DNA from 3 places in the Paucibacter sediminis genome. Region 2 is predicted to be linked to each of the others. Evidence: riboswitches for the same ligand, from Rfam matches in the RefSeq annotation. Region 2 holds a riboswitch; each other region holds the start of a gene.
The links. A riboswitch is a leader RNA that binds a small molecule or an ion and turns the genes downstream of it on or off. The one in region 2 is predicted to bind glycine.
Positions count from the first base shown of each region.

Region 1 (7,071 bases), 2.1 Mb from region 2:
AGTGCTGCTGCGCCTCGAAGGCCTGGCGCACCCGGCCCAAGAGCGAGTTGAGCTCGTCCACCAGGGGCTTGACCTCGGCGGGCAGCTCCTCGCTGGCCACCGGCGAGAGATCGTCGACCGCGCGCGCGGCCAGCTGGTCGCGCACCTTGGCCACCGGCTCCAGTGAATGGCTCACCACCCACCACACCACCAGAGCCAGCAGCGGCAGCATCAGGGCGATGGGCGCGATGGTGCGAAAGGCCAGCTGGCCGGCCATGCGCTGGCGCACCGCCAGGTCCTGCGCAACCTGCACCACCTGGTAGCGCGTCTGCAGCGAGAACACGCGGAAATGCTTGCCGTTGGCGTCCAGGTTCGAGAAGCCCAGCACCGCGCGCTGCGGCAGCAGGGCTTCACCCGGAGAGCGGAACATCGGTACGCCATCCAAGCCCCAGACCTGCACCATGAAGTCGTAGCTCTTCTGGTCGCCCAGCGGCAGGCTCACCGTGCCGCTGCCGACGCTGCCCTGCAGGGAGAAGGCCATCTGCTGCATGTGGTAGTCGAAGATCTCGTCGGCCTCCTGCAGCGCGGTGCGGTAGGCGCTGCCGCCCTGCACCAGGGCCGAGAGCGAGAAGGCCAGCAGCAGGAAGGCGATCAGGCGGTAGCGCAGGGAGCGGGGAAACAGCATCATTCCTTGGGCACCCGGTAGCCCACGCCGCGCACGTTCTGGATCAGCGCCGCACCCAGCTTCTTGCGCAGGCCGTGGATATAGACCTCCACCGCATTGCTGCTGATCTCGTCCTTCCAGCTGTAGAGCTTTTCCTCCAGCTGCTGGCGCGACAGCACCATGCCCGGCCGCGCCAGCAGCGGCTCCAGCACCGCCCATTCGCGCGCCGACAGCGTGACCTGCCGGCCCTCGGCCACCACCTCGCGGGTGGCGGGGTTGATGCTCACGCCGCGGTGTTCGTAAACCGGCTCGGCGCGGCCGCTGGCACGGCGCAGCAGCGCGCGGATGCGCGCCAGCAATTCATGCAGCTCGAAGGGCTTGAGCACATAGTCGTCGGCGCCGGCGTCCAGCCCGGCAATGCGCTGCTCCAGTGCGTCGCGGGCGGTGGCGATCAGCACCGGCATGACCTGCTTGCGCGCCCGCAGCGCGCGCAGCACGCTCATGCCATCGCGCTTGGGCAGGCCCAGGTCCAGGAGCACCAGGTCGTAGTTCTGTGCCTGCAGGGCCGCGTCGGCCAGTTCGCCGTCGCGCACCCAGTCGACCGCATAGCTTTCGGCGCGCAGCAACTCGAGCAGTTGCTCGCCAATCATCGGGTCGTCTTCCACCAGCAGCAGTCGCATGCCAAGTCCTCTTGCCGGATTTACGGGGAAGTGAGATTTTCCATGCACGGCAAGGCCGGCCATTAGACGAGACTTAATTTGCTCGCCCGGCCCCAAAACCATGGCTACAATCCGCGCCGTCAGGAGAGAGCTTTCCACGCAAAGCCGCCGAAGGCGCAGAGGCACTGGTGATCCCACGCTTCGAACGCTCAGGCAAAAGGACTGACAAGACGCCTCGATGCAGGCGTTCCTCACTGGAGAGAGGCGGGTCTTTGTTGAACTCGCCCACCGAAGGGGCAAGCTGTCGGCGATACGCCGGTGGTCAATCTCTCAGGTACCAAGGACAGCGAGGGCATATCCCCCACCATCGGTCTCAGGACCGGGTGGGCTTTCAGAATGCCCTCGGAGTAAGTCCCTTGTCCGCCGATCTCAAGACCACCCCCCTGCACGCTCTGCACATCGAACTTGGCGCCAAGATGGTGCCCTTTGGCGGCTACGACATGCCGGTGCAGTACAAGGAAGGCATCCTCGCCGAGCACAAGCACACGCGCACGGCGGCCGGCCTGTTCGACGTTTCCCACATGGGCCAGCTGCGCCTGGTCGGCGCCGATGCCGGTGCCGCACTGGAAACGATCGTGCCCGTCGACGTGATCGACCTGCCGGTGTTCAAGCAGCGCTATGCGCTCTTCACCAATGAGCAGGGCGGCATCCTCGACGACCTGATGCTGTGCCGCCGCCCCGACGACATCTTTGTGGTGGTGAACGCCGCCTGCAAGGAGCAGGACACCGCGCATCTGCAGGCCAAGATCGGCGGCCGCTGCGAGGTCATCAGCCTGCCCGAACGCGCCCTGCTGGCGCTGCAGGGCCCGCAGGCCGTCACCGCGCTGGCGCGCCTGAACCCCGAGGTGGCCAAGCTCACCTTCATGACCGGCGGCTTCTTCAATCTGGACGGCATCGAGACCTTCCTGACCCGCTCGGGCTATACCGGCGAAGACGGCTTCGAGATCTCGGTGCACAACGACCAGGCGGTGGCGCTGGCGCGCAAGCTGCTGGCCCAAGCCGAGGTCAAGCCCATCGGCCTGGGCGCGCGCGACACCCTGCGCCTGGAAGCCGGCCTTTGCCTGTACGGCCACGACATCAATACCGAGACCACGCCGGTGGAAGGCGCGCTGACCTGGGCGATCCAGAAGGTGCGCCGCGCCGGTGGCGCGCGTGCCGGCGGCTACCCCGGCGCCGCGGTGATCGACGGCCAGCTCGCCGGCGGCGCCAGCCGCAAGCGCGTGGGCCTGATCAGCGCCGAGCGCATGCCGGTGCGCGAAGGCGCCAAGGTGGTGGACGCCGAGGGCAAGGAACTGGGCGTCGTCACCAGCGGCTCGCTGGGCCCCACGGTGGGCAGCCCGGTGGCCCTGGCCTATCTGCCCAGCAGCCACACGGCGGTGGGCACGCCGGTGTTCGCCCTGGTGCGCGACAAGCGCGTGGCCATGAGCGTGGCGCCGACGCCCTTCGCACCGCATCGTTATTTCCGCGGCTGATCCCGCCATTCTTTGGACCCCCTGGTCTTTTCTCCCAACATTCGGAGCACACCATGAGCAACATCAAGTACACGCCTGACCACGAGTGGGTCCAGATCGAAGCCGATGGCACCGCCACCGTGGGCATCACCGTTCATGCGCAAGACGCGCTGGGCGATGTGGTGTTCGTGGACCTGCCCAATGTGGGCCAGAGCTATGCCGAGAAGGAAGTGGCCGGCGTGGTGGAGTCGGTGAAGGCCGCCGCCGACGTCTACATGCCCGTGGATGGCGAGATCACCGCCGTCAACGAAGAGCTGCGCAACGATCCCTCGCTGGCCAACACCGACCCGCTCAAGAGCGGCTGGTTCTTCAAGGTCAAGCTGAGCAACCCCGCCCAGCTCGACGCGCTGATGGACAGCACCGCCTACGACGAGCTGGTCAAGAACAGCTGATCCCAGCCGTTCACAGCAAAGCAGAAAGAAAGCGGGCACGGAGTGCCCGTTGTTGTATTGAAAACCGGTGCCCCGGCCACCAGCCCGGGCGCCTGAGGATTGCGCCATGTTGATGTCTGCCCTGAAGCCGCTCGGTGAGCTCGAGAACGCCGCCGAATTCCAAGCCCGCCATATCGGCCCCGATGCGGCCGATGAGGCGGCGATGCTGTCCGTGATCGGCGCGGCCTCGCGCCGCGCGCTGATCGAGGCCATCGTGCCCGCCAGCATCAAGCGCAGCCAGGGCATGCAACTGCCGGGCGTCGCCACCGAAGCCCAGGCGCTGGCCGAATTGAAGGCCGTGGCAGCCAAGAACAAGGTGCTGAAGAGCTATATCGGCCAGGGCTATTACGACACCCTGACCCCCGGCGTGATCCTGCGCAACATCCTCGAGAACCCCGCCTGGTACACCGCCTACACGCCCTACCAGGCCGAGATCTCGCAAGGCCGCATGGAAGCGCTGGTGAACTTCCAGACCATGGTCACCGACCTGACCGGCATGGCGATCGCCAACTCCTCGATGCTGGACGAGGCCACCGCCGCCGCCGAGGCCATGACCCTGGCCGCGCGCGTGGGCAAGAGCAAGTCCACGGTGATCTTCGTCGCCGACGACGTGCTGCCCCAGACACTGGAGGTGCTGCGCACCCGCGCCAAGCCGCTGGGCTTCAGCGTGCAAGTGGGTGCCGCCGCCGAGGCCGGTCAGAGCGAGTGCTTTGCCGCGCTCGTGCAATACCCCGGCGTGAGCGGTGAAGTGCGCGGCCTGCAGGCGCTTGCCGATGCGGTGCACGCCCAGGGCGGCCTGCTGATCGTCGCGGCCGACCTGCTGGCACTGACGCTCCTGAAGGCGCCCGGCGAGCAAGGCGCCGACATCGCGGTGGGCACCACCCAGCGCTTCGGCATGCCGATGTGCAATGGCGGCCCGCACGCCGCCTACATGGCCTGCAAGGACGAGTACAAGCGCAACCTGCCCGGCCGCCTGGTGGGCGTGAGCGTCGATGTGCATGGCAACCCGGCCTACCGCCTGGCGCTGCAGACGCGCGAGCAGCACATCCGCCGCGAGAAGGCCACCTCGAACATCTGTACCGCCCAGGTGCTGCCGGCCGTGGTGGCCAGCATGTACGCGGTCTACCATGGCCCGCAAGGCCTGAAGCGCATCGCCCAGCGCGTCGCCAGCTACACCGCCATCCTGGCCCAGGCGCTGGGCGAGCGCGTGGCCAACGGCAGCGCCTTCGACACACTGGAGATCAAGACCGGCGCCGCCACCGAGGCCACCCTGGCCAAGGCCGTGGCCGCGGGCATGAACTTCCGTCGCACCTCGGCGCAGAGCGTGTCGGTCTCGCTGGACGAGACCACCACGCGCGCCGACCTGGCCGCCATCCTGGCGGTGTTCGGCCTCTCTGCGGACCTCGCCGCCTTCGAGAAGGGCGTCGCCACCCTGATCCCGGCCGAGCTGCAGCGCACGAGCGCCTACCTGACGCACCCGGTGTTCAACCGCTACCACTCGGAAACCGAGATGCTGCGCTATCTGCGCGCCCTGGCCGACAAGGACCTGGCGCTGGACCGCAGCATGATCCCGCTGGGCTCCTGCACCATGAAGCTCAACGCCACCAGCGAGATGATTCCGATCACCTGGCCGGAGTTCGCGGGCGTGCACCCCTTCGCCCCGCACGATCAGCTGCAGGGTTATGCGCAGCTGAACGAGCAGCTCACCGGCTGGCTCTGCCAGGCCACCGGCTATGCTGGTATCTCGCTGCAGCCCAATGCCGGCTCGCAGGGCGAGTACGCCGGCCTGCTGGCCATCAAGGCCTGGCACGAGTCCCGCGGCGATGCGCATCGCAAGATCTGCCTGATCCCCGAGTCGGCCCATGGCACCAACCCCGCCTCGGCCCAGATGGTGGGCATGCAGGTGGTGGTGACCAAGTGCGACAAGGAAGGCAATATCGACCTGGCCGACCTGAAGGCCAAGTGCGAGCAGCATGCCGCCAACCTTGCCGCCATCATGATCACCTACCCCTCCACCTACGGCGTGTTCGACACCCATGTGAAGGAGATCTGCGCCATGGTGAAGAGCCACGGCGGCCGCGTCTATGTGGACGGCGCCAATATGAACGCCCTGGTGGGCGTGGCGGCGCCCGGCGAATTCGGCGGCGATGTCAGCCACCTGAACCTGCACAAGACCTTCTGCATCCCGCACGGCGGTGGCGGCCCGGGCGTCGGCCCGGTCTGCGTGGTGGCCGATCTGGTGCCCTATCTGCCGGCGCACCGCTCGGCCGGCTACCAGAGCGAGACCGCCATCGGTGCCGTCTCGGCCGCGCCGCTGGGCAATGCCGCGGTGCTGCCGATCAGCTGGATGTATGTGCGCATGATGGCCGCCGAGGGCCTGACCGCCGCCACCGAGGTGGCCATCCTCTCGGCCAACTATGTGGCCGCGCGCCTGGCCGACGCCTATGACATCCACTTCAGCGGCAATATCGCCGGCGTGAAGGGTGGCGGCGTGGCGCACGAGTGCATCCTGGACATCCGCCCTCTCAAGGACGCCACCGGCGTGGGCGCCGAGGACGTGGCCAAGCGCCTGATCGACTATGGCTTCCATGCCCCCACCCTGTCCTTCCCGGTGGCCGGCACGCTGATGGTGGAACCCACCGAAAGCGAATCCAAGGCCGAGCTGGACCGCTTCTGCGACGCCATGCTGGCGATCCGCGCCGAGATTGCCCAGGTGGCCGATGGGGTCTGGACGCGCGAGGACAACCCGCTGGTGAATGCGCCGCATACTGCCGAGAGCCTGCTCAAGGCCGATTGGACGCACGGCTACAGCCGCGAGGTCGCCGCCTACCCGGTGGCCACGCTGCGCCGCCAGAAGTACTGGGTGCCGGTGGGCCGGGTGGACAACGTCTACGGCGACCGCAACCTGGTCTGCTCCTGCCCCCCGATGACTGCCTACGAGTAAAGAGAGCCCCCGATGGCCGTTTCCGTTTTCGACCTGTTCAAGATCGGTATCGGGCCATCGAGCTCGCACACCGTGGGGCCCATGCGCGCGGCGCGCCTGTTCGGGCTGCGCCTGCGCCATGAGGGCTTGCTGGAACGCACTGCGCGCGTGAGCTCACAGCTCTACGGCTCGCTGGGCGCCACCGGCAAGGGCCACGGCAGCGACAAGGCGGTGCTCTTGGGCCTGGCCGGGCACGAGCCCGACAGCGTCGATGTGGAGCGCGTCGAGGCCTATCTGGCCGAGATCCGCGGCAGCAAGCGCATCAGCCTGCTGGGCGAGCATGGCATTGGCTTCGACGAGGCGAAAGATCTGACCCTGTTCCGCCGCCAGAGCCTGCCCCTGCATGCCAATGGCATGCGCTTCAGCGCCTTCGATGCGGCGGGCGAGTTGCTGGCGGAGCGCACCTATTACTCGGTGGGCGGCGGCTTCGTCGTCACCGAAGAGGTGCTGGCCGACGGCCAGAAGCAGAAGGTGATCGCACCCGATGCCACCGTGCTGCCCTACCCCTTCAAGACCGGCGACGAGTTGCTGGTCTTGACCAAGACGCACGGTATCAGCATCGCCGAGGTGATGCGGCGCAACGAACGCCACTGGCGCAGCGACGAGGAGACGCGCGCCGGCCTGCTCAAGATCTGGCAGGTGATGCAGGACTGCGTGACGCGCGGCTGCCGTACCGAGGGCATTCTGCCGGGTGGCTTCAAGGTCAAGCGCCGTGCCGCCCAGTTGCACCGCGACCTCACCGCCAACCCCGAGGCCGCGCTGCGCGACCCGCTGCAGGTGATGG
Region 1 covers NZ_CP116346.1:4,290,122-4,297,192, forward strand. Annotated here, with positions in the region: gene PFX98_RS19895 (ATP-binding protein) at 1-664, opposite strand, end outside; gene PFX98_RS19900 (response regulator) at 664-1,323, opposite strand; glycine riboswitch at 1,434-1,537, shown strand; glycine riboswitch at 1,547-1,659, shown strand; gene gcvT (glycine cleavage system aminomethyltransferase GcvT) at 1,719-2,834, shown strand; gene gcvH (glycine cleavage system protein GcvH) at 2,888-3,265, shown strand; gene gcvP (aminomethyl-transferring glycine dehydrogenase) at 3,372-6,248, shown strand; gene PFX98_RS19920 (L-serine ammonia-lyase) at 6,261-7,071, shown strand, end outside.
Region 1: linked by a shared signal. The riboswitch ahead of gcvT (glycine cleavage system aminomethyltransferase GcvT) and the one ahead of PFX98_RS04885 (branched-chain amino acid ABC transporter substrate-binding protein) in region 2 are both predicted to bind glycine.

Region 2 (7,071 bases):
ACGAAGCTGGTGCCGAGCTGGCGGCGCTGCTCGTTGTGCATGGCCACCGACTTGACTTGATAGCCATCAAAGCGCACCAGGCCGACGCTGGTGCCGACCCAGATGAAGCCGCTGCCGTCCTGGGCGATCGCCGACACCACGCCGTCGGCGATCGAGCCGGCATCGCCCACCGAATCGAAGCGCGGCTCCGCCAGCAGCGGCTGCTGCGCCGCCGCCGGGCCGCACAGCAGGCACAGAAACCACAGGATCAAGGCGCGCCCGAGCATGCCGCGATATTAGCGGCCCGCGGCGCCACCCAGGCAGTGCAACGCGGCCGGGGTCAGTTCTTGCCTTACTTGGCCAGAGGCTTGGTGATGGCGTCGATGCGTTCCAGCACTTCCGGCGTCAGCTTGGGCGCCAGCGCCAGGGCGGCCAGGTTGTCCTGCAGCTGGCTGAGCTTGCTGGCGCCCAGGATCACGGTGGAGACATGCGGGTTGTGGTTGGCCCAGGCGATCGCCAGCTGCGCCACATTGCCGCCCAGCTCGGCGGCCAGCTTCTCCAGCTCGGCCACCGCGGCGTTCTTGGCGGCGTCCTGCAGCTGCTCGCGCATCCAGGCCATGTTCTCCAGCGAACCACGGCTGCCCTCCGGAATGCCGGCCTTGTACTTGCCGGTCAGCAGGCCCGAGGCCAGCGGGCTCCAGGTGGTGAGGCCCAGGCCCAGGTCCTCGTACAGGCGCGCGTACTCCTGCTCGACGCGCTGGCGGTGGAACAGGTGGTACTGCGGCTGCTCCATCACCGGCTTGTGCAGGTGGTGGCGCTCGGCGATCTCCCAGGCGGCGCGGATGTCGGCGGCCGACCATTCGCTGGTGCCCCAGTAGAGCGCCTTGCCCTGGGTGATCATGTCGCTCATCGCGCGCACCGTCTCCTCGATCGGCGTGTGCGGATCGGGGCGGTGGCAGTAGACCAGGTCGATGAAGTCCAGGCCCAGGCGCGCGAGCGAGCCGTCGATCGCCTGCATCAGGTACTTGCGGTTGAGCGTGTCCTTGGCATTGACGGTATTGGCCTCGCGGCTGATGCCCCAGAAGAACTTGGTCGAGACGATGTAGGACAGGCGCGGCCATTTCAGCGCCTTGAAGGCCTCGCCCATCACCACCTCGCTCTTGCCCATGGCATAGACCTCGGCGTTGTCGAAGAAGTTCACACCGGCGTCGAAGGCGGCCGCCAGCATCTCGGTGGCGGCCTTGGTGTCGACCTGGTTGTGATAAGTGACCCAGGAGCCCAGCGAGAGCTCGGAGACTTTGAGGCCGCTGCGGCCCAGGCGACGGTATTGCATATGTTGGACTCCTATCGGGAAGGGCCAGAGCGTAGCGGACTCCCGCCGCTATAGTGGGCGGCGCACGGCAAAGCCCGCCGGCGTACTCCGAATTCATACGCTATGCGCACCATGCCCACCGAAGCCAGCACGCCGACCCGCATGTCACTCGCCGTGGTGGGCGCCGGGCCGGCCGGCCTGAGCCTGGCCCTGCTGGCCGCCCAGCTGCTGCCGGAGGCGGCCATCAGCCTGTTCGACGCACGGCCGCTGGAGCGCGATGTCTCGGGCGACCCGCGCACCCTCGCGCTCTCGCTGGGCAGCGTGCAGCTGCTGCAGCGCCTGGGCACCTGGCAGGCGGGCCAGGCCGCGCAGGCGCAGGCGATCCTGCAGGTGCAGGTGAGCCAGGCCCCACCCACGCTCAGCCACCCCTGGCTGTTCGGTGCCGGCGGCCAGCCCGAGGTCAGAATCAGCGCGCGCGAGCAGGGCGTGGAGCAGCTCGGCGCGGTGCTCAGCTACGGCCAGCTGGTGGCGCCGCTGCAGGCCGCCTGGCTGCAAGCCTGCGCGCGCGCGCCGCAGCGCCTGTCCGCGCGCTTCGGCCAGGGCGTGTCGGCCATCAAGCCTGAGGGATCGGGCGTGGAGATCGACGCCGGCGATGCCCATCTGGCCGAGCGCTTCGACCTTGCCGTGGTGGCCGAGGGCGGCGTGTTTGCCGAGCAGGCCCGCAAGGCGGTGGCGCGCGACTATGCGCAGAACGCCTGGGTCGGCACGGTGGAGCTGGACCCGGCCGCGCCGCCGGGCGTGGCCTACGAGCGCTTCACCCGCAACGGCCCGCTGGCCCTGCTGCCCCTGCCCGAGCGCGCCGGCCAGCGCCGCGCGGCCCTGGTCTGGTGCCTGCCGCAGGCCGAGGACGAGATCGGCACGCTCAGCGACGCGCAGCGCCTGGCGGTGCTCAACACCCTGCTGCCGCCGGGCCTGCCGCCGCTGCGCGGCATCGGCGCGCTGAAGTGCTTCCCGCTCGGCCTGAACGCCGAGCGCACCCTGGTGGAGGGCCGCGTGATCCGCATCGGCAATGCCGCCCAGACCCTGCACCCGGTGGCCGGCCAGGGGCTCAACCTGGGCCTGCGCGACGCCTATGCGCTGGTGCAGGCACTGCGCACGGAGGGCGCGATCGACAGCGCGCTGCGCCGCGTGGAATGGCAGCGTGCGCCCGACCGCTGGAGCATGATCGCCGCCACCGATTTCCTGGCGCGCAGCTTCGCCTGGCGCTGGCCCGGCCTGCCGGGCGCACGCGGCCTGGCGCTGGCCGCGCTGCAGGCCGCCCCGCCGCTGAAGCGCGCGCTGGCGCGGCAGATGATGTTCGGAAGGCGCTGAGGCGGCCAAAACAAGGGTTAACCCTTGCCTCAGGTATAGTCATCAACTTCACCGCAAGACCGAGGTCGCCTGTCGACCGTCTTGCCGGCCACGAGCCCGAGCGACGTCGGGAGAGTCCGCGTGCCACCCGCGCGGCGCCGAAGGAGCAACCGCCCCGGAAACTCTCAGGCAAACGGACCGATGTCGCGGATGAACTCTGCAGAGTTGCCGGCTGCCTGACGTCCGCCGGTACGCCGAAGGAGCAAGTCTGGCCCCCGGGGGGCCGCACGAATCTCTCAGGTGTCAGCAACAGAGGGGGCGACGACCACCGCGGTCCGGTGGCGTCACTTGACCCACCGACGTCGACAAAAGAGATTTCATGAAACCTACCCCATCACGCCTCGGCGGCATCGCCCTGGCCTGCCTCGCCATGTCCGCGCACGCAGCGGAGCCCCTCGTGGTCAAGATCGGCCATGTCGCCGCACTCAGCGGCCCCGCCTCACACCTCGGGCGTGACAACGAAAGCGGTGTCCGCATGGCGATCGAGGAATTGAACGCCAAGGGTCTGCAGATCGGCGGCCGCCCGGCCCGCTTCGTGCTCCTGGCCGAGGACGACGCCGGCGACCCCAAGCAAGGCACTGCCGCGGCGCAGAAGCTCGTGGACAACAAGGTCAACGGCGTCGTCGGCCACCTGAATTCGGGCACCGCAATCCCTGCCGCGCGCATCTACGCCGACGCCGGCATCCCGCAGATTGCGCCGTCGGTGACGAACCCGCGCTACACCCGCCAGGGCTTCAAGACGACCTTCCGGATGGTCGCCGACGACGCCCAGCTCGGTGGCACGCTGGGCCGCTACGCTGCACAGACGCTGAAGGCGAAGACCGTTGCGGTCATCGACGACCGCACCGCCTATGGCCAGGGCGTTGCCAGCGAGTTCGAGAAGGCCGCGAAGGCCGCCGGCGCGACGATCGCCAAACGTGAGTTCACCAACGACAAGGCGACCGACTTCACGGGCATCCTCACCGGCATCAAGGCGGCCAAGCCCGACGTGATCTTCTACGGCGGCATGGACGCGGTGGCCGGCCCGATGCTGCGGCAGATGAAGCAGCTGGGCATCCAGTCGAAGTTCATGGGCGGCGACGGCATCTGCACCGCCGAGTTGCCCAAGCTGGCTTCGGGCCAGGTGCCCGACGGCCAAGTGGTCTGCGCGATCGCTGGTGGCGTTGACGCGGCACAGCGGCCGGCGCTCGACAAGTTCAAGGCCGACTTCAAGAAGAAGTTCGGCATCGAGGTCCAGATCTACTCGCCCTACACCTACGATGCCACGAAGGTGATGGCCGAGGCGATGGTCAAGGCGGGATCGGCCGAACCGGCCAAGTACCTGCCGGTGCTACAGAAGATCAGCTACCCCGGCGTCATCGGCACCGTCGCTTTCGACGAGAAGGGCGATATCAAGAACGGTGCACTGACGCTCTACACCTTCAACCGCGGACAGCGCGAGGAGCTCGGCGTCGTGCGCTGAGCAGATGCGGGCGGCACGGTGGCCAGACCGTGCCGGGCGAGCGCCTGCCCCCCCCGGCTCAGGCGCCCCGCCCTGCACGGCCTTCAACGGCCTGTCATCAAGCGCCCCGACACTGGGGCCATGAACAATATTCAGGCCCAAACTCTCCATCAACTCCTGCAGACCACGCGGCAAGCCTGGCTGGGCCAGCCGCAGCCGGCGCAGGCGCGTCTCAGTAGCGCAGCTCCAGCAGCTCCCGCAGCGCGGCATTGATGTTCTTGCGCAGCGCGCCCTCGTTGGCCAGGCGCAGGCGCTCGTTCTGGTCCAGCATGGCGTCGCCGAACTCGGCCACATGCACGCTGCGCAGCTCGCGCTGGTAGAGCTTGTTGCCGCTGGCCTTGTCCAGCAGTTCATAGGCCATCGTCAGCGCCACGCGGGCGTCGCCCACCGCCACCGCGGGTTGCTCCAGCGCCAGCAGCGCGGCGCGCAGCTCGTAGCGGCCGCCCTGGGGCTGCGGCGCCAGCATGCCGGCGGCCTTGAGCGATTCCTGCAGCGCCACGCGCAGCGCCTCGTCGCCGATCTTGGAGCCCCACAGGCGGCCGGTCGGCTGGCCGCCCAGCACCTGGCCCAGCTGCACCTGCTGCTTGAGCGCCTCGGGCACCCAGCCGCGCAGCTGCAGGCCGTCGGCCACGCTCAGGCGCATGCCCTCGGGGTCGGCGGGCGTGCCGCAGCCGGCGAGCGCAAGACCTGCCCCCAGCAGGGCCAAGAGTGATGTGCGGCGTTGCATGGCGTGCTCCTCGATCAAAGTCGGCGGTGTTGCAGGGCCGGCAGCTGGGCGCGCAGGGCGGCCATGCGCGGCGCGTCCAGCTCAGCGATGGCCAGGCCCTCGCCCTCAGGCAGGCAGGCGAGCACCTCGCCCCAGGGATCGACGATCATGCTGTGGCCCCAGGTGCGGCGGCCGTTGGGATGCGTGCCGCCCTGGGCCGGCGCGATCACATAGGCGAGGTTCTCCACCGCGCGAGCGCGCAAGAGCAGCTCCCAATGCTTCTGGCCGGTGGTGTAGGTGAAGGCCGCGGGCACGGCCAGCAGGTCGCAGGGGCCACCCACGCCCATGGCACGGTAAAGCTCGGGAAAGCGCAGGTCGTAGCAGACCGAGAGCCCGAGCTTGAGCGGCCCGGCCTGCAGCGTCACCGGCGCGTCGCCAGGCTCGAGCACGCGGCCCTCGTCATAGCGCTCGCGGCCATTGTCGAAACAGAACAGGTGCAGCTTGTCGTAGCGCGCCGCGCGACGGCCGTCCGGGGCATAGACGCAGCAGGCATTGCGCACCTTGTCGGCCCGCGCGCTGCGTATCGGCAGGGTGCCGCCGATCACCCACAGGCCCAGCTCGTGCGCCGCCTGGCTCAGCATGGCCTGGATCGGGCCCTCGCCATCGGCCTCGGCGATGGCTAACTTGTCGGCGTCGGCCGTGCCCATCAGGCAGAAATACTCGGGCAGGGCCACCAGCTCGGCGCCCTGGGCGCGGGCGGCCTCCATCCAATGGCGCGCACGCGCCAGATTGGCCGCCACCTCGGGGCCCGAGACCATCTGTATCGCTGCCAGCTTCATGGTGCTGCTCCTGATGCCGCCTCCTCGGGCGGCTTGCGCTCGGACTTCTCGATGCGATCGACCTTGGGCGCATCCCACATGCCGGTGACATGGAATTCCTCCGTGCCGGCCGCTGCCATGGGCTTGCGCAACAGCCATTGGGCCAGGAAGGTGCCCAGGCCGATCGCCGGATTAATGGCCGCATAAGCCAGCGAAGCGCCGCCCACGTTGAGCTCGGGCACCACCAGCACGCGCAGATCCTGGGTCTCGGCGGCCAGATCGGCCTGGCCCTCCATCAGCACCGCCGCCTGCAGGCCCACCATGCGCAGATTGCTGGTATGGGCCACGCCCTTCTCGATGCGCAGGTCGCCGGTGAAGCTGTCGAAGGCAAAGCCCTGCGAGAACACATCGCGGAAGTCCAGCAGCAGGCGGCGCGGCAGCGATTGCAGGCTCAGCACGCCCAGCAGCCGGCCCACGCCGGGCTCGGCCTGCAGGAACTGGCCGGCGTCCAGCGCCACATGCAGCTGGCCGCCCATGCTGGGGTAGTCGGGGCTCAGCGGCGAGCCCTGCCAGCCGAGCTGGCCGTTCAGGCGGCCCTTGCCGCCGCGCAGGATCTGCCCCTGGCCCAGCGCCTGCAGGAGCTTGCCGCCGTCGCTGACGTCCAGCTGCCAGTCCAGCAGGGTGCGGCGCTGACTCTGCCCAGGCTCGGCCACCCATTGCCCGGTGGCGTTGAGCAACGCGTCGGGGTGCTTGATCTGCAGCCGGGCGAGCTTCCATTCGCGCGTCGGCCCCACCAGCTGGGCATCGATCTCCAGGCGGCCCAGCTTCTTGCCGCGCAGCTCGAAGTCCTCCACCACGATGTCCAGCGCCGGCACGCTGCTGGGCTGCTTCTCCAGCAGCTGCAGCACCGAATCGGCCTCGCTCTTGGGCAGGGCCAGGCGGCCCAGGCGGGCGTAGACGCGGCCGGGCTGGCCGGCGCGCGCCTGGCGCAGCTCCAGATAGCCGCTCAGCTGTTCGGCGTCGATGGTGGCGCGCCAGCCGTTCTGCTCGGGCGCGCGGCTCAGGCCCGCCACCAGGCGCGAGACCTGGCGGCCCGCGGCCTTGAAGCTCTGCGCGCGCAGGGCCAGTTGGCTGGGCGCGTAGCCGCTGTCCATGTTCTCCAGGCTCACCGGGCCGAGCAGGCGCTGCGCGGTGGCGAGCCAGGCGTCGGCATCGAAGCTGGCCAGATTGGCCTGCAGCTGCACGCCGCTGGGCGGCAGCGGCGGCAGGTTGTCCAGCACGCTCAGCGCGCCGCGCAGCACCTGCGCGCTCTCGCCGCCGAGCTCGCGCTGGTAATGCGCTTGCA
Region 2 covers NZ_CP116346.1:1,066,142-1,073,212, forward strand. Annotated here, with positions in the region: gene PFX98_RS04870 (ligand-binding sensor domain-containing diguanylate cyclase) at 1-266, opposite strand, end outside; gene PFX98_RS04875 (potassium channel beta subunit family protein) at 332-1,312, opposite strand; gene PFX98_RS04880 (FAD-dependent monooxygenase) at 1,424-2,662, shown strand; glycine riboswitch at 2,760-2,852, shown strand; gene PFX98_RS04885 (branched-chain amino acid ABC transporter substrate-binding protein) at 3,021-4,163, shown strand; gene PFX98_RS04890 (hypothetical protein) at 4,375-4,929, opposite strand; gene PFX98_RS04895 (carbon-nitrogen hydrolase family protein) at 4,944-5,747, opposite strand; gene PFX98_RS04900 (YhdP family protein) at 5,744-7,071, opposite strand, start outside.

Region 3 (7,071 bases), 190 kb from region 2:
CGCGCTGCGGCCCGACTCGATCTGCCTGGGCAAGACGCTGGTGCCGGCGCTGCTGCTCAACGAGGTGGCGCAGCTCGACGCGTCCCTGCTCGCCCAGCTCTGCGAGCTGCTGATCGACAGCGTGCAGCGGGGCGCCTCGGTGGGTTTTCTCAAACCTCTGGGCATGGCCGAGGCACAGGCCTACTGGCAGCAGGTGGCGCGCAGCCTGGGCCCGGCCCAGCGTCTGCTGGTGTTGCAGGAGGGCCAGCAACTGCTGGGTTCGGTGCAGCTGGCGCTGTGCCAGAAGCCGAATGGCCGCCATCGCGGCGAGCTGCAGAAACTGTTCGTGCACAGCCGCGCGCGCGGCCGCGGCCTGGCCAGCCTGCTGCTGCGCCGCGCGGACGAACTCGCGCGCGCCGCGGGCTGCAGCCTGCTGGTGCTGGACACCGAGAGCGGCTCCAAGGCCGAGCAGGTCTACCGCCATCTGGGCTGGCAGCATGCCGGCAACATCCCGGACTACGCGAGCACCCCGGAGGGCAGGCTGCACCCGACGGCGCTCTATTTCAAGCAGCTGTAGACATGCAGCTGGCGCCGGGGCTCAGGGCGCCATCGCCTTGAGTGCCCGCACCGCCACCTCCCGCACCGCCTTGTCGGCCTTGGCGTCCTCGCCGGCATTGCTGACCACCAGCACCGCATCCTCGCTGTCGGGCTTCATGGCGATGAGCGCGAACCAAAGCTCGTTGCTGCCGGTGTGTGCGAGGTGGCGTGCCGTCACACCCGCCATGCTGCCCTGCAGCCGCCAGCCCAGCGCGAACTTGCCCCCGGCGCGCGCCGCCTGGTGCAGGAAGCGATAGCTCTCGGGCTTGAGCAGCTTGCCGCGGCCCTGCTCGCCGGCCATCTGGTCGATGGCAAAGCGTGCCCAGTCCGCCAACGACATTTGGATGCCACCTGCGGGTGCCAGCACGGCCGGGTTGTCGGCTTCGGGCCCTTCCACCGGCACGCCGGCCTTGTGGCCCAGCGGCTGGCCGTGGTGCGTGGCACCAAAGCCCGCGCTCGCCAGGCCGAGCGGCTCGAACAGCTCACGCCGCATCAGGGTTTCATAGGGCAGGCCGGTGGCACGCTCGGCCACCAGGCCGGCAATCAGCACGCCGCTATTGGAATAGCCATCGGCGCTAGCCACGGCAAAGGCCGGGGTCTGGGCCAGGGCCAGGCGGGCAAAGGCCAGGCGCTGCTCATGGAGGCTGCGCCGGTCCTTCTGGAACACCGGCGCCCAGGACTCGTCAATGTCCGGCTGCATGCCAGCCTGGTGGGCAAATAGATCGCGCAGCGTGGCCGCGCGGTAGCTGGGCTGCATGTCGGCGGCCAGTTCGGGCAGCAATTGGCTCAAGGGCGCATCCCAGGCCAGCAGGCCGCGCTCCACCAGGCGCGCCACCATCACCGCCGTCATGGCCTTGCCATTGGAGCCGAGGTGCCACACATCGCCTGGCTGCACACTGTCAGCCGATCCACTCGCGCGCAGACCCAGCACGGCTTGCTCGCGCAGCTGCCCCTGGCGTATCAGCACGGCGCCCATGGCGGGCAGTTTGTGTTCGGCCAAGGCGGCCTGCAGCAAAGCGTCCAGGCCCACGGCCGGGACGGCAGGCTGGGCGGCTGCCACTGGCTTGGCCGCCTCGGTGGCCGCTTCGCTGCCCCAGGCAGTGGTCGTGGCGGCGGCAGCGCACAGCAGGGCGGCGCGCGCGGCCAGGCCCATGATTGTCATGTTCATCATCTTGGATGGGTCGCTTGCAGAGGAGGAAGGCGCGCAGTGTCGCCAGGCACAGGCCGCCGAGCCGCGACGGAGCGACTCAGCGCCCAGCCGGTGGCATGAACTGCCGTGGCGAGCGATGCACAGTGGCTCAGGAAGCGTCGGGCTCGGGCGCACCGTCCTTCATCCAGTAGCCGCTTGCCAGCAGCTGCTCGCGCACCTGGGCGCGTGCGCGATGCAGGCGGCTCTTCACCGCCTCCAGACTGAGCCCAAGCTGCGCGGCCACCTCGGGCGCCGTCAGCTCATGCACATCGCGCAGCAGCAGCACCTCGCGATGGGCCGGGCTGAGCCGCTCCAGCGCGCGCAGCAGGTCCAGGCGCAGATCAGTGGGCAGGGTCGGCGCGCTGGGCTGCTCGGTGGGCGCCAGTTCGTCCAGATCCTCGGTCTTGCCGCGGCCGCGGTAGAGCCGGTAGCACTCGCGCTCGACGATGCGGAACAGCCAGGTCGCGAAGGTAGCCACGGTGCGCAGCGTGCCGACCTTGCGGTAGAGCTGCCAGAGCGCGATCTGCACCGCGTCCTCGGCGTCCTCGCTGCTGGCGCAGGTGCGCCGGGCAAAGCGCTTCAGGTCGGGCTGGCAAACGCTCAGCAGGCTGGAGAGCGCACCCGGGTCGCCGCGGGTGGCGGCCTCGATCAGCGGGGCTTGGGCACGGATCATGGTGGCTCAGTTCTTCAGGGCGCGGCGCCCCAGCATCGCACAGGCCGGGCAGAAGCCGACCAGGGCGGTCGAGGCCAGGGTGGCGGCGGCGGCGCCCGCCATCCAGCTCAAGGGGCCGGCACCGAACCAGCCCATGAAGACGGCCCCGCCCATGAGCAGACCCATGAGGATGCGCAGGGCGCGCTCCCAGTGCGGCAGATTGCGTTTGATGAAGAACATGTGTGGCTCGGTTTGGAAGTGATGGACACCGACCTAGAGTGCGAAGGGCCTCAAAAGGATTCGGCATTGCGAAAAGAATTCGCCCGCCCCCGGCCCGCCCCGGATGGCGCAGCGCCAGCGACTGCGCTCTACTTCCGGCATCAACAAAGCGAGAGCATGGAGCCCGGGCATGTGGCAGACGCACAGCATCAGCAACCAGGTCGATGACTACGCCGACTACAACGTGTTGGCCACCGACCCGATCCTGCGGCAGGCGCTGGCGCGCGCCGGCGCCGACTGGGCCGAGCCGGCCCTGCTCGATTTCGGCGCGCAGCTGGGCCGGCGCGAGAGCTATGCCCAGGCCGAGCTGGCCAACCGCCACGGCCCCGAGCTGAGGAGCCATGATGCGCGCGGCCGCCGCGTCGACCAGGTGGAGTTCCACCCGGCCTGGCATGAGTTCCTGGCGCTGTACCGCGGCCAGGGCCTGGTGAGCCTCGCCTTCGAGACCGAGCGCCGCGGGCGCTGGAGCGCCTTTGCCGCCGGCTTCTACCTGCATGGCCAGATCGAGGCCGGCAGCCTCTGCCCCGCCACCATGACGCAGGCCTGCATCCCGGTGCTGCAAAAGGAAGCGGCGCTGTTCGAGCGCCTGCGCGGCCAGCTCTACAGCCGCGCCTACGACCCGCGCGACCTGCCGCTGGAACAGAAGACCAGCCTCTGGGTGGGCATGGGCATGACCGAGAAACAGGGCGGCTCGGACCTGCGCGCCAACACCACGCTGGCCACCCCCCTGGGCGCGGGCGGCCGCGGCGGCGAGTACAGCCTGCGCGGCCACAAATGGTTCTTCTCGGCGCCGATGTGCGATGCGCATCTGGTGCTGGCGCGCACCGAGGCCGGGCCCAGCTGCTTCTGGGTGCCGCGCTGGCGGCCCGATGGCACGAAGAACCCCATCCACATCCAGCGCCTCAAGTCCAAGCTGGGCAACCGCAGCAACAGCAGCAGCGAGGTCGAGTTTGCCGATGCCTGGGGCCTGATGCTTGGCGAGGACGGGCGCGGCATCCCCACCATCATCGAGATGGCCGGCTACACGCGGCTGAACTGCGTGATCGGCAGCGCCGGCATCATGCGGCAGGCGCTGGTGCAGGCCCTGCACTATGCGCGCGAGCGCCTGGCCTTCGGCAAGCGCCTGGCCGAGCAGCCGCTGATGCGCAGCGTGCTGGCCGATCTGGCGCTGGAAAGCGAGGCCGCGGCGCTCCTGATGATGCGGCTGGCCCAGGCCTTCGAGCGCGGCGCGGACGCTCCCGCCGAGCGCGCCTGGCAACGCATCATGACGCCGGCCGCCAAGTTCTGGGTCTGCAAGCGCGCCGTCGAGCTGAGCGGCGAGGCGATGGAGGTGTTGGGCGGCAACGGCTATGTGGAGGAAGGCGTGCTGGCGCGCCTGTACCGCGAGGCGCCGGTGAATTCGATCTGGGAAGGCTCGGGCAATGTGATGTGCCTGGACGTGCTGCGCGGCATCGCACGCGAGCCGCAGGCCGCCCATGCCCTGCTGGACGAGCTGCAGCAGCTCGCCGGCGACAGCGCGCCGCTGCGCAGCGAACTCGCCGCCCTGCGCGACCTGCTCACGCGCACCCCGGCCGCCGACTTCGAGGCCCTGGGGCGCCAGTTCGCGCAGCGCCTGGTGCTGCTGGCCCAGGCCTGCCTGATGAGCCAGCATGCCCCCGGCGAGGTGGCCGAGGCCTTCATCGCCAGCCGCCTGCTGGACGCGCAGAGCGGGCGCGTGTTCGGTGCGCTGGACACGCGCGGCATCGCCATCGATGCGCTGCTGGCGCGCGCGCTGCCGATCTGAGTCAGAGCGCGGCGAGCGCCTCGCGCAGGGCCTGCTGGTATTGCTCGAAGCGCTGCAGGTCGTTGTGCGCCGCGCCGGGCACCAGTACCAGCCTGGCCTGCCCTTGCTGCCGCAGCAAGGCCTCGCTGTGCTGGGGTGCGATGAGGCTGTCCTGCCCGCCATGCACCAGCAGCAGCGGCGTGCGCAGCCGGGCCACGTCGGCGCCGGTGTCCAGCGGGTAGCGCAGCAGGCCCGGTGGCACCCAGGGAAAGTGCTCGCGCATCAGCGCCGACATGCTGGCGTAGGGCGATACCAGCACGGTCAGCTCCGGCCCGACCTCGGCGGCCAGCCCCGCCGCCAGACCCGTGCCCAGCGAGCGCCCATAGATCACATGCTTGAGCCCGCGGTACTGCGGCGCTACGGTGTCCCAGGCGGCGCGCACATCGGCGCGCAACTGCGCCTCGCTCTCGATATGGCCGCTGCTCTTGCCATAGCCGCGGTAGTCCAGCATGAAGAGGTCGTAGCCGGCGCGGCGATAGAAGTCGGCGTTGACGAACCAGGTCTGCAGATTGCCGGCGTTGCCGTGCAGAAAGAACACCAGGCCCTTGGGCCGGGGCAGGCGCAGATGCAAGGCCGAGAGCGTGGCTCCGGGCACGTTCAGCCGCAGGTCCTGCACATCGGCGCCGAGCTCGAAGCGATGGCCGGCGGCCAGCGGCTCGGGCTGGAACAGCAGCTGCTCCTGGCGCCAGTACAGCCAGGCCATGGCGGCGCCATAGGCCAGCAGCAGCATCAGGCCGGCCCCCAGAATGGTCTTGCGCATGCAGCATCCTCCACGCTTGCCCGCAGTCTACGCAGGCGGCGCCCCGCCGGATGCAAGACCTGGGCTACACTGGCTCCCGGATTCAGGAGAGTGCGGCCCGCCCTGCGAGCCGCCGCCGAAGGCGCAAGCTCCCATACTCGCTCAGGCCCCGTACTGGATCCGATTTCAAGCCGAATGCTGGAGAGTGCCTCATGTGCAATGCATGGGGCCGCCGAAGGAGCAAGGCGCGGGCCGCAAGCCCGGCGCCGAATCTCTCAGGCACCAAGGACAGCGGGAGCGGCGCGCCCAGGCGCACGCATCCCTTTTGGCATCACTTCCGCCAGAGACTGCACGCCTGCGCGTTCAACCCGAACGGAGTATTCGCAATGCATGTCATCGTCCTGGGCGCCGGCGTCACCGGCATCACCACCGCCTGGTATCTGCGCGCGGCCGGCCATGAGGTCACCGTGCTCGAACGCCAGCCCGCCGCCGGCCTGGAAACCAGCTATGCCAATGGCGGCCAGATCTCGGTCTCGCACGCCGAGCCCTGGGCCAATCCGGGCGCGCCGCTGAAGGTCCTGAAATGGCTGATGAAGGAGGACGCGCCGCTGCTGTTCCGCCTGCGCGCCGACGCCGCGCAATGGCGCTGGGGCCTGCAGTTCCTGCGCGAATGCACGCCCGGCCGCACCGCCCACAACATCCGCAACATCGTCAGCCTGGGTCTCTACAGCCGCGCCAAGCTGCAGAGCCTGCGCCAGGAGCTGGGTCTGCAATACGACCAGCGCAGCCAGGGCATCCTGCACTTCTACACCAGCGAGGCCGAGTTCGAGGCGGCGCAGGAGCCGGCGCGCATCATGCGCGAGCAGGGTTGCGAGCTGGACATGAAGACGCCCGACGATTGCGTGGCCATCGAGCCGGCGCTGGCGCAATGCCGCGGCAAGATCGTCGGCGGCAGCATGACGCCCAGCGACGAATCGGGCGATGCCCATGCCTTCACCCAGGCGCTGGCGGCGCGCTGCGCGGCGGCCGGCGTGCGCTTCGAGTACGAGACCCGCATCCTCGGCCTGGAACAGGGCCGGCAGGGCGTTGAGCGCGTCATCGTCGCCAACGCCGCGGGCGTGGTGAGCCGGCGCAGCGCCGACCGCATCGTGCTCTGCATGGGTTCCTTCAGCCGCCAGCTGGCGCGCGAGCTGGGCGTCTCGCTCAACATCTATCCCGCCAAGGGCTACTCGGTCACGCTGCCGGTGATCGCGCCGGCGCACAGCTACCAGGTCTCGCTCACCGACGACGAGTACAAGCTGGTGTTCTCGCGCCTGGGCGACCGCCTGCGCATCGCCGGCACGGCCGAGCTGAACGGCTACAGCACCGAGCTCAATCTGGTGCGCTGCGAGGCCATCGTGCGCCGCACGCGCGAGCTCTTCCCGCACATGACCGATGGCCAGGGTGCCCAGTACTGGACCGGCCTGCGCCCCGCCACGCCCTCCAACCTGCCCTATATCGGCGCCAGCAAGGTGGCCGGCCTGTACCTCAACACGGGCCATGGCACGCTGGGTTGGACCCATGCCTGCGGCTCGGGCGCAGCCATCGCCGACATCGTCAGCGGCCGACAGCCGGCGCTGGATTACGCCTTCACCGCCGCGACATGCAGGCCACGGCAGCTGCAGGCGGTGGCCGCCTGACAACAGTGTGGCGGCTTTGATCTGACCCCTTGCCGCCGGGCACCGCATCCTCTACGCTGGGGCCATCCCAGAAGGAGGATGCCATGTCCCCGAGCCCATCGATGCACAACGACGGAGGCGCGATGGCCTCCGACA
Region 3 covers NZ_CP116346.1:877,882-884,952, forward strand. Annotated here, with positions in the region: gene PFX98_RS04010 (GNAT family N-acetyltransferase) at 1-556, shown strand, start outside; gene PFX98_RS04015 (serine hydrolase domain-containing protein) at 578-1,747, opposite strand; gene PFX98_RS04020 (RNA polymerase sigma factor) at 1,875-2,438, opposite strand; gene PFX98_RS04025 (YgaP family membrane protein) at 2,445-2,657, opposite strand; gene PFX98_RS04030 (isovaleryl-CoA dehydrogenase) at 2,827-4,479, shown strand; gene PFX98_RS04035 (alpha/beta hydrolase) at 4,481-5,278, opposite strand; glycine riboswitch at 5,352-5,444, shown strand; glycine riboswitch at 5,446-5,559, shown strand; gene PFX98_RS04040 (D-amino acid dehydrogenase) at 5,644-6,936, shown strand; gene fusA (elongation factor G) at 7,059-7,071, shown strand, end outside.
Region 3: linked by a shared signal. The riboswitch ahead of PFX98_RS04040 (D-amino acid dehydrogenase) and the one ahead of PFX98_RS04885 (branched-chain amino acid ABC transporter substrate-binding protein) in region 2 are both predicted to bind glycine.